DNA from 2 places in the Massilia sp. X63 genome. Region 1 is predicted to be linked to the other one. Evidence: riboswitches for the same ligand, from Rfam matches in the RefSeq annotation. Region 1 holds a riboswitch; the other holds the start of a gene.
The links. A riboswitch is a leader RNA that binds a small molecule or an ion and turns the genes downstream of it on or off. The one in region 1 is predicted to bind thiamine pyrophosphate.

Region 1 (5,605 bases):
GGCTGGCGTGCTTGTGGCGGTACTGCAGCAGCGCCGCGCCGGCCGCCAGCGCGGCCTCGGTCACGGCCAGCAGGCGGTCGGTATCGTCCCAGTCCGGGGTCACCAGGTAAAGCCCGCGCAGGAAGTCTCTGTTCATTCGGTCCTTTCGATGTGGTCGGTATGGTCGCGATGGCCGCTATGGCCGGTATGGTCCATATATCGGCAGGTGTGCAGGATGCGGCGCGGGATGCGCTGGCCCGGCGCGATCCGGAAGGCCTGCGCCAGGGTCTGGTGGCAGTAGTCCTGTGCGTGGTCGAGGGCCTGCCCCACCGGGTCGCCCAGCGCCAGGCGCGCCGCGATGGCGGCGGCCAGGGTGCAGCCGCTGCCGTGGTAGCCGTGCGGCAGGCGCGGCAGGCGCCAGGCGCGCTGCTCCACGCCGCCGCGCAGCCAGCGGTTGACGATCACGCTTCCTTCTCCGTGCCCGCCGGTGAGCAGCACGTGTTCGCAGGGCACGGCGCCCAGGGCCTGCGCCTCGGGCAGGTTCGGCACCAGCACCGTGGCCAGCGGCAGCAGCTCGGCCAGGGCGGCGACGGCGTCGCCCTGGCCGAGCGGGTCGCCGTGCCCGCTCGCCAGCACCGGGTCGAGCACCACCGGCAAGCCGGGGTCGGCGGCGCGCAGGCGGCGCAGCAGCCCGGCGATCGCCGCTGCGTTCGCGCGGCTGCCCGGGATGCCGATCTTCACGGCGTCGATGCGGCAGGCGTCGATCAGCGCACCGGCCTGGCGCACCAGCAGGCCGGCGTCCACCGGCTGCGCCTCGTGCACGCGGTTGTTGTCCTGCACGGTCAGCGCCGTCGCCACCGGCAGCGCATGGCCGCCGAGCGCGCCGATGGCGGCGATGTCCGCCGCCAGCCCGGCCCCGCCGCCGGGGTCGAGCCCGGCGAACACCAGCACGATGGGCACCATCAGCTGGCCACGCCCTCGACCGGCGACGAGGGCGAGGCCGAAAAGCGTTTCGGCATGCGCCCGGCCAGATGGGCTTCGCGCCCGGCGATGACGGCGTGGCGCATCGCGCGCGCCATGCGCACCGGGTCGCCTGCCGCCGCGATGGCGGTGTTCATCAAGACGCCGTCGCAGCCGAGCTCCATCGCGATGGCCGCATCCGAGGCCGTGCCGACGCCGGCGTCGACCAGCACCGGCACCGTGGCCTGCTCGATGATGAGCCTCAGGTTCCATGGGTTGAGGATGCCCATGCCCGAGCCGATCAGCGAGGCCAGCGGCATCACGGCGACAACGCCGATCTCCTGCAGGATGCGGGCCTGCACCGGATCGTCGCTGCAGTAGACCATCACGTCGAAACCCTCGCGCACCAGCACCTCGGCGGCCTTGATGGTCTCCGGCATCTGCGGGAACAGGCTCTTTTCGTCGCCCAGCACTTCGAGCTTGACGAGCTTGCGCCCGCCCAGCAGTTCGCGCGCCATCTGCAGCGTGTAGACCGCGTCCTTGGCGGTGTAGCAGCCGGCGGTGTTGGGCAGGATGGTGAATTCATCGGGGGGCAGCACGTCCAGCAGGCTGGGCGCGTGCGGGTCCTGGCCGATGTTTACGCGGCGGATCGCCACGGTGACGATCTCGGCGCCCGCCGCCAGCGTAGCCGCACGCGTCTGCGCCAGGTCGCGGTACTTGCCGCTGCCGACCAGCAGGCGCGAGCCATACCGGCGGCCGGCGATGGTGAGGCTATCTTTTTCTTCAACTACGTTCATTGCTATCTCCATGTTTTGTAGGGTGGGCGGGTCTCCCGCCCACGCGGTGATCGTTGGCAGCGAGATCATCCGGTACGAAACCGGAGGCGCCTCCTGTCACCGCGTGGGCGGCGAAGCCGCCCACCCTACGGAAAACCTTAGCCGCCGCCGATGGCGCGCACGATGTCCACCCGGTCGCGGGCTTGTAACTGCCGCTGCGGCCACTGAGCGCGCGGCACCACTTCGCGGTTGACCGCCACGGCCACCGCCTGCTCCGCCACGCCGATCTGGCCGGCCAGGTCGAGCAGCGAGTGCCCGGCCGGCAGGCAGTAAGGCACGCCGTTCAGTTCGATCTCCGTCATCAGACCTCCCGGTATAGCTTGGCGCCGCCGCGTACGAACTCGATCGCCTTTTCTTCCATGCCGGCGGCCAGCGCGCTTTGTTCGGCCACGCCCTTGCCGGCGGCGTACTCGCGCACTTCCTGGGTGATCTTCATCGAGCAGAAATGCGGGCCGCACATCGAGCAGAAATGGGCTAGCTTGCTCGATTCCTTGGGCAGGGTCTCGTCGTGGAAGGCGCGCGCCTTGTCCGGGTCCAGGCCGAGGTTGAACTGGTCTTGCCAGCGGAACTCGAAGCGCGCCTTCGACAGCGCGTTGTCGCGCATCTGCGCACCCGGATGGCCCTTGGCCAGGTCGGCCGCGTGGGCCGCGATCTTGTAGGTGATGATGCCGTCCTTGACGTCCTGCTTGTCGGGCAGGCCCAGGTGCTCCTTGGGCGTGACGTAGCACAGCATGGCGGTGCCGTACCAGCCGATGGTGGCGGCGCCGATGCCCGAAGTGATGTGGTCGTAGCCGGGCGCGATGTCGGTGGTGAGCGGTCCCAGGGTGTAGAACGGCGCCTCGCTGCAGTGGTCCAGCTGCAGGTCCATGTTCTCCTTGATCAGGTGCAGCGGCACGTGGCCGGGGCCTTCGATCATGGTCTGCACGTCATGCTTCCAGGCGACTTGCGTGAGCTCGCCCAAGGTGCGCAGTTCGGCCAGCTGGGCTTCGTCGTTGGCGTCATAGATCGAGCCCGGGCGCAGGCCGTCGCCCAGGCTGAAGGACACGTCGTAGGCCTTCATGATGGCGCAGATCTCTTCGAAATGCGTGTACAGGAAGGATTCCTTGTGGTGCGCCAGGCACCACTTGGCCATGATCGAGCCACCGCGCGAGACGATCCCCGTCAGCCGCTTGGCCGTCAGCGGCACGTAGGCCAGGCGCACGCCGGCGTGGATGGTGAAGTAGTCCACGCCCTGCTCGGCCTGCTCGATCAGGGTGTCGCGGTAGATCTCCCAAGTGAGTTCCTCGGCTTTGCCGCCGACCTTTTCCAGCGCCTGGTAGATCGGTACCGTCCCGATCGGCACCGGCGAGTTGCGGATGATCCATTCGCGCGTCTCGTGGATGTGCTTGCCGGTGGAGAGGTCCATCACGTTGTCGGCGCCCCAGCGGATCGCCCAGGTCATCTTCTCCACTTCCTCGCCGATCGAGGACGTGACCGCCGAATTGCCGATGTTGGCGTTGACCTTCACCAGGAAATTGCGGCCGATGATCATCGGCTCCACTTCCGGGTGGTTGATGTTGGCCGGGATGATGGCGCGGCCGCGCGCCACCTCGTCGCGCACGAACTCGGGCGTGATCTCGCACGGCACCGCGGCGCCGAAGGACTGGCCCGGATGCTGGCGCGCCAGCAGGCCGGCCATGCGCTCGCCCAGCGGGCCCGATTCGACCAGCGCAGCCAGGTATTCCTTGCGGCGCAGGTTCTCGCGCAGGGCGACGAATTCCATCTCGGGCGTCACCAGCCCAGCGCGCGCGTAGTGCATCTGGGTGACGTTGCGCCCGGCCCGCGCGCGGCGCGGCGTGCGCTGCAGCTCGAAACGCAGGGCCGCCAATGCGGGGTCGAGCAGGCGCGCCTGGCCGTAGCTGGATGTCGGTCCCGGCAGCTCGAGCGTATCGCCGCGCTCGAGGATCCACGGCAGGCGTGGCGTCGCCAGCCCGCGGCGCACGTCGATCCGCGCGGCCGGGTCGGTGTACGGTCCCGAGGTGTCGTACACGAACAGCGGCGGATTGGCTTCGCCGCCGAAGCCGTCGGGCGTGGGCGACTGCGCGATCTCGCGCATCGGCACGCGGATGTCGGGCCGGCTGCCTTCGATGTAGACCTTGCGGGAATTCGGGAAGGGTTCGATCGCCGCTGCGTCGACTGTGGCGGTCGCGGCTTCAAACTTGAGTGCTGCGTTCATGTGGCTCCTTTGCGGAGCCAGCAAAGGAGTGTGCCAGGTGCGGCCGGGCGGGCGCGTGCGCGCCCTGGCCGTGTGTTCTGGCTGCTTCCCTTCGCTGGCATTATCCAGATCAGGTTCGGAGGGTATTTCTCACCCGCGTGTCGTGTTTGCGACAGCAGGACCCCTAGCGTGTGCCGCCTACCGGGTTCCCGGAGGCAGCGGGCCGGATTATAGCGCGGACTGCTCTATAATGGTTCTTTTCGCAAAACGCTTTTTTGCGTTTCCAACGCATTTAATATCCTTTAGTTGACCACATCATGGAACTTGCCAAGTCTTTCGAGCCCGCAGACATTGAACAATACTGGCGCACCGAGTGGGAACAGCGCGGTTACTTCACCGCCACCATGGAGGACGGCAAGCCGTCGTTCAGCATCCAGCTGCCGCCGCCGAACGTGACGGGCACCCTGCACATGGGCCATGCCTTCAACCAGACCATCATGGATGGCCTGACCCGCTACTACCGCATGCGCGGCTATAACACCGCCTGGATCCCGGGCACCGACCACGCCGGCATCGCCACCCAGATCGTGGTCGAGCGCCAGCTCGACGCCCAGAAGATCTCGCGCCACGACCTCGGCCGCGAAGCCTTCGTCGAGAAGGTCTGGGAGTGGAAGGAAAAGTCGGGCAACACCATCACCGGCCAGATGCGCCGCATGGGCACCTCGCCCGACTGGAAGCGCGAATACTTCACCATGGACGAGACCCGCTCGAAGGTCGTGTCGGAAGTCTTCGTGCGCCTGTACGAGCAGGGCCTGATCTACCGCGGCAAGCGCCTGGTCAACTGGGATCCGGTGCTGGGCACGGCGGTCTCGGACCTGGAAGTCGATTCGCAGGAAGAAGACGGCTCGATGTGGTACATCAAGTACCCGCTCGCAGACGGCTCGGGCCACCTGACGGTCGCCACCACCCGTCCGGAAACCCTGCTGGGCGACGTCGCCGTGGCCGTGGACCCGACCGACGAGCGCTACCTGCACCTGCACGGCAAGCTCCTGAGCCTGCCGCTGACCGGCCGCCAGATCCCGGTCATCGCCGACAGCTACGTCGACAAGGAATTCGGCACCGGCTGCGTCAAGATCACCCCGGCCCACGACTTCAACGACTACGCGGTCGGCCAGCGCGCCGGCATCAACCCGATCAACATCTTCACGCTCGACGCCAAGATCAACGAAAACGGCCCGAGCCAGTACCAGGGCCTGGACCGCTTCGCCGCGCGCAAGCAGATCGTCGCCGACCTCGACGCGCAAGGCCTGCTGGAACAGGTCAAGCCGCACAAGCTGATGGTGCCGCGCGGCGACCGCACCGGCGTCGTCATCGAGCCGATGCTGACCGACCAGTGGTTCGTCGCCATGAGCAAGCCGGCGCCGGAAGGCACCTTCAATCCGGGCAAGTCGATCACCGACGTCGCCCTGGAAAAGGTCGCGAACGGCGAGATCAAGTTCGTGCCGGAGAACTGGACCACGACTTACAACCAGTGGCTGGGCAACATCCAGGACTGGTGCATCTCGCGCCAGCTGTGGTGGGGCCACCGCATCCCGGCCTGGTATGACGACGAAGGCAACATCGTGGTCGCCCGCAG
Region 2 (5,605 bases), on a different contig from region 1:
TCTCGGGCTTCGCCGCCGCCAGCGTGAGCCTGGTGATGCTGGTGTACGGCGTCTCGGTCGCGGCCGGGAACATCTGGGGCGGCCGGCTGGCCGACCGCAAGGGTCCGCTGGCGGCGCTGCAGATCGTGTTCGCGCTGCTGGCCGTGGTGCTGCTCGTACTGACCTTCACGGCGCCGCACAAGTGGCTGGTGCTGGCCACCGTGCTGGCCTGGGGCGCGGTCGCCTTCGGCAACGTGCCGGGCCTGCAGGTCTACGTGGTGCAGCGCGCCGAACGCGACGCGCCGCAGGCCGTGGACGTGGCCTCCGGCCTGAACATCGCCGCCTTCAATGTCGGTATCGCCCTGGGCGCCTGGGGCGGCGGCCTGATCGTCGCCAGGCTGGGCCTGATGGCCACGCCGCCGATCGGTGCCCTGATCGTCGCCGGCGCGTTCGGACTCACCACGCTGGCGCGCCGGCTGGACCGCCGCGACGGCGTGCCGGCCAAGGCCAGGGCCGGCCGCGTCCTGGCCAGCCATTGAGGTGCAGGGGAAGGGCTACTCGTCCAGCTCGGGATAGTGGCGGAAGATCCCGTTCTGGTTGAACGGAATGCGGCGCGCCGAGGCCAGATAGGCCGCGATGTTGGGACGCGCCGCGACGCGGTCGCGCAGCGCGGCCAAGGCCGGGTACTCGCCTTCGAGCCGCTTCATCGCGTTCGGGAAGGCATGGCGCAAGCCGTCGATTACCTGGAACAGCGACAGGTCGGCATAGGTCGGCTTGTCGCCCACCAGCCAGTCGCGCGGCTCCGGATTGCTGAGCAGGCGAGAAAAATAGCCGAAGAACTTCGGCAGGCGGGTCTCGATGAAGTCGGCGGCGCGCCGCTGCGCTTCCGGCTTCTGGTCTTCGTAGTAGAGCGAGGTGGCGATCGGATGGTGGGTGTCGTGGATCTCGGTGACCAGGTCGGCGATGGTCAGTTGCAGCTGGTGGGTCCAGAGACGGCCGGGATCGGTGCGCGGCGCCAGGCCGTGCTGCTCGCCGAGGTACAGCAGGATGTTGGCGACCTGGCCGATGGTCAGTTCGCCCGCGCGCAGGAACGGCGGGGCGAACGAGGGATGGGCTTCGGTCTCGAGCGCCGACAGCAGCAGGTCCATGCCGCCCTCGCGGCGCGACACGTCCACGTACTCGGCCCCGGCTTCCTCCAGGGCAAGGCGAACGAACTCGCCGCGTCCCTGGATACCCGGCCAGTAAAAAAGTTCATACGCCATCTTGCACCTCCGGTCTGGTTCGGTCTGGCGCAATTATCGATGATGAATCGGAAGCGTGTCGCCGCACAAACATGGTAATCTTGTTTGCCCGTCAGGCGAAAACAAAAAGTCGCAAACGACACAAAGTCATCTACGAGAGAGACACCATGAACGCAACCTTTCCCGGTTTCCTTCACCTGACCCTGACACGTCCCGGTTCCAGTTAGCAATCCCGGCTATTGCATGGCAGAATGTGATTTCTGACGTGCAAGCCCGTCATCCCGGCGGGCATCGAAGATAAAGACGATGGCGCCATCCCGGCGCCAGCAACTTTACGCCGACCTATGCCGACTGGAGCGCTCCCATGATCTTCGCTCACCTGACCAAGCACTGGATTGCGCGCCGCAGCCAGTACACCCCCGCGTCCTGGATCCTCAGCATCGTGCGCAGCCTGCGCGTGCTGCGCTACTGGCGCGAGCACCAGGCCCTGTGCCGCCTCGACCTGGTGCGCCGCTTCGTCGCGGCCGCGCCCAACGACGACCTGTTCCACCACCTGAGCCACCGCAACTACCTGTCCAGCGACCTGAGCGCCCGCCAGCGCGTGCAGTGCGTGCTGTCGCACTACCGCTTCGAGGACGCCGCCTTCGGGAATGCCTACCACCAGGCGGTCTACGGCGGCGGCGGGCTCACGCTCTGGCAGCACCTGTCGCAGGACGACAAGGGCGAGCACAGTTTCCTTCTGCGCCTCGAGATGGCGCCGCGCCACGACGCCGAGGGCGACCTCACCATCTCGCTGGTCGCCGACGGCAATTACCTGCACCGCCTGTCCTATACCTGGGTCGACGGCCAGCTGGCCGGCGTCGACCTGCCCACCGTGCCCTTCGTCACGCGCAACCAGGGACGCTGGACCGACTCCGGCGCCGCCTTCGACGCCTTCGAAGCCGCCTTCCCCAACAACTCGCCGAGCTTTTTCTGCTTCGCCGCGATGCAGGGCGTGGCGCAGGCGCTGGGCATCGACCAGGTGGTGGCCATCAAGTGCACCTCGCACATCGCCTACAATCCGCTCGACGTGAAGCACTTCGAGAACGCCTACGACGGCTTCTGGAAGATCCTCGGCGGCATCGAGATGCCGGGCCGCAGCTACCTGATCCGCCTGCCCTTCTACCTCAAGCCGCTGTCCGAGATGCCGTCCAAGCACCGCAAGCGCGCCGCCCAGCGCCGCGAATTCTGGCGCGCCATCGGCGACTCCACCCGCAGCATCCTGCTGCGCCACATGGCGCCGGCCGCCAGCAAGCAGACCCACGCGGCGACCGCGCCGGCCACCGCCGAGGCCTGACCCGGCGCCACGCCCTGGCGCGGCCGCCGGCGCGGAGGCGCGACTGACGCCGGGCAAGCCCGCCATTGCCATTCCCACCACACCCGTCCGGGTCCGTGGTACACTGCCGCCTCGCTAGGGGTCCTGGCGCGCGCACACAGCGCGCTGCCGGGTGAGAGATACCCTTCGTACCTGATCTGGATAATGCCAGCGAAGGAAAGCGCAACGCAGTTCCCATTCTTGTTTGCCCTTCCCCCACGTTGGCTCCGGCTTTTTTATTAAAAGCAGCGCGCCATGCTCGACGTGGCGCGCGATAACGAGCAAACCATGACTTCCAAGCTGAAACAGTCCGTTCTTGCCTGCGCCATCCTGCAGGCTTTCTCCACTACTGCATCCGCACAACAGACCGAGGCCGTGCCCTCGGTCGTCGTCACCGGCAGCCGCTGGGTCGCCAGCGACCGCGCCGGCATCGGCGGCTTCAACGACACGCCGCTGCTCGACACCCCGGCCTCGATCACCGCCATCGAACGCACCCGGATGCTGGACCTGTCGATCCGCAACGTGACCGACGCGGCGCGCTACGACGCCTCGATCGGCGACGCCTACAACGCGGTCGGCTACGCCGAGCAGTTCTCGATCCGCGGCTTCGCTCTCGACAACGCCAGCAGCTACCGCAAGGACGGCATCGCGATTCCCGCCGACGCCCAGATCCCGCTGGAAAACAAGGAACGCATCGAAGTGCTGCGCGGCCTGGCCGGCCTGCAAGCCGGGGTCGCGGCGCCCGGCGGCATGGTCAACTTCGTCACCAAGCGCCCGACCGATGCGCCGCTGCGCTCGGCCCTGCTGGAAGTGAGCGAGCGCGGCACCGTGCACGGCGCGATCGACCTGGGCGGCCGCAGCGAGGACCGCCGCTTCGGCTATCGGCTCAACGCGGCCGCCGAGGACATCAAGTCCTATGTGCGCGGCGCCGATGGCGAGCGCCAGTTCGTGTCCGGCGCCTTCGACTGGCAGATCACGCCGAGCGCCCTGCTTCAGCTCGACCTCGACCACCAGCACAAGGCGCAGATCACGGCGCCCGGCTACCAGCTGCTGCGCAACGAAGTCCTGCCGACCGGCGTATCGGCCAAGACCCTGCTGAACGACCAGCCCTGGACCAAGCCGGTGGCAACCGACAGCAGTAACCTGGGCCTGCGCTTCGAATACCGTCTGAATCCCGGCTGGACCGCGACGGTCAAGGCCAACAAGCACTGGTTCAAGCGCGACGACTATACCGCCTTCCCCTACGGCTGCAGCAACGAGGGCGACGGCTACTATCCGGGCTACTGCGCGAACGGCGACTACGACGTCTACGACTACCAGAGCGTGGGTGAGCGCAAGTCCCCGTGGGGCGTCCAGGCGATGCTGCAGGGCCGCCTGGATACCGGCGCGGTGCGCCACCAGCTGACGGTCGGCGCCGCGCTGTCGGAACGTCACGACAGCTACGGCGAATACGTCTACGACTACGCCGGCTACAGCAACATCTGGCACAACCGGGCCGTCGACCCGGCTCCGGGCAACCCGCGCACCGGCCCGGTGATGGAACGCCGCAGCGACCGCGAGACGGCGCTGTTCGCGCAGGATGTGGCCACCCTGTCCGACAAGCTGACGCTGCACGCCGGCCTGCGCTGGGTAAAGCTCAAGCGCGACGAGCTGGCCGAGATCGAGCAAGGCTGGGTGCATGCGAAAGACAGCTTCGTGCTGCCGAGCGTGGCGCTGGTCTACGCGCCGGCGCGCGACTGGCGCGTCTACGGCTCGCTGAGCCACGGCCTGCAGCATGGCGGCATCGCCGAGATGGGCACCGCCAACGAAGGCAGCGTGCTGCCGCCGGGCCGCTCGAAGCAGGTCGAGGTCGGCGTCAAGGGTGTGGTCAACAACGCGATGATGCTGTCGGCCGCACTCTTCGACGTCAAGCAGGGCCTGGAGTACGTCGACGCCGCCAATGACTTCGTGCGCGCCGGCGAGCAGCGCCACCGCGGCCTCGAACTGGCGGCCCAGGGCAAGCTGAATCCCGACCTGAACTACAGCCTGTCGCTGATGGCGCTCGACGCCGAGCAGAGCGGCACCGGCGACGCCAGCGTGGAAGGCAAGCGCGTGACCAACGTGCCGGAATTCCGTTCGACCGCCTGGCTGGAATACGCGGTGCCGGCGGTCGCCGGCCTGAAGGTCGACGCCACCTGGCAGTACGCCGGCAGCAAGGCCTTCGATCCGGCCAACCGCGCGATCGTGCCGGGCTACCACGTGGCCGCGCTGGGCGCCTCGTACGCGCTGCGCGTGGGCGGCGTCGCGACCGTCCTGCGCGCCCGCGTGGACAATGTGTTCGACAAGTTCTACTGGCGCGACGTGACGCAGTCGCTGGGCGGCTACCTGCTGCCGGGCGCGCCGCGCACCTTCCGGGTGTCGGCGCAGTTCGACTTCTAGGTGGTCCTGTAGGGTGGCCGGCGCAGCCGGCCACCCTCCGATATGGGATTCCTCAGTCGGCCAGTTCCGCCAGCTTGCCCAGGCAGCGCCGCTGGAAGCCATTCAGGCCCGCACTGACGAAGCTGTCCTCCGGCTCGATCACGCCCGCGTCGAGCAGCAGGCGCAGCTTGGCGATGCGGTCGCCCTGGGCCAGGGCCTGCGCCAGGTGCGGCGCGTCGGCCTCGCCCACGCATGCGATCGCCTCGACCACCTCCGGCGGAAAGTCCCAGTGCTGCGCGATCACCGACGACAGCCGGCGGCTGGCGGCGAACAGTTCCAGCCCGAAGCTGCCCGCCCTCGGCACCTTGCCTTCGCAGATGCGGTCGGCCACCTGGAACGCCACCTGCAGCCCGACGTTCTGCATCAGGCCGGCCAGGTAGGATTCGAACACGCCCGCCGACAAGCCCGGCGCCATCACGCTGGCGGCAAAGGCACAGCGCTCGGAGTGGCGCCAGACGTTCGGGGCCACCTGGCGCGCCACGCCCTGCACCTTCACCCGGACCAGCGGCCGGATCGCAATCCGCGCCAGCAGCATGCGCAGGCCGTTCAGGCCCAGCATCGTGACCGCGCCCTC

Region 2: another riboswitch for thiamine pyrophosphate. It lies ahead of AB3347_RS15440 (TonB-dependent siderophore receptor); the one in region 1 lies ahead of thiC (phosphomethylpyrimidine synthase ThiC).

The regions. Positions count from the first base shown of each region.
Region 1 is NZ_JBFTEF010000005.1:317,464-323,068, forward strand. Features, by position in the region: gene thiE (thiamine phosphate synthase) at 1-121, opposite strand, end outside; gene AB3347_RS12870 (hydroxymethylpyrimidine/phosphomethylpyrimidine kinase) at 133-942, opposite strand; gene AB3347_RS12875 (thiazole synthase) at 942-1,736, opposite strand; gene thiS (sulfur carrier protein ThiS) at 1,874-2,077, opposite strand; gene thiC (phosphomethylpyrimidine synthase ThiC) at 2,077-3,990, opposite strand; TPP riboswitch at 4,060-4,165, opposite strand; gene AB3347_RS12890 (valine--tRNA ligase) at 4,287-5,605, shown strand, end outside.
Region 2 is NZ_JBFTEF010000007.1:102,288-107,892, forward strand. Features, by position in the region: gene AB3347_RS15425 (MFS transporter) at 1-518, shown strand, start outside; gene AB3347_RS15430 (glutathione S-transferase) at 534-1,241, opposite strand; gene AB3347_RS15435 (DUF535 family protein) at 1,585-2,556, shown strand; TPP riboswitch at 2,663-2,771, shown strand; gene AB3347_RS15440 (TonB-dependent siderophore receptor) at 2,863-4,992, shown strand; gene AB3347_RS15445 (HDOD domain-containing protein) at 5,045-5,605, opposite strand, start outside.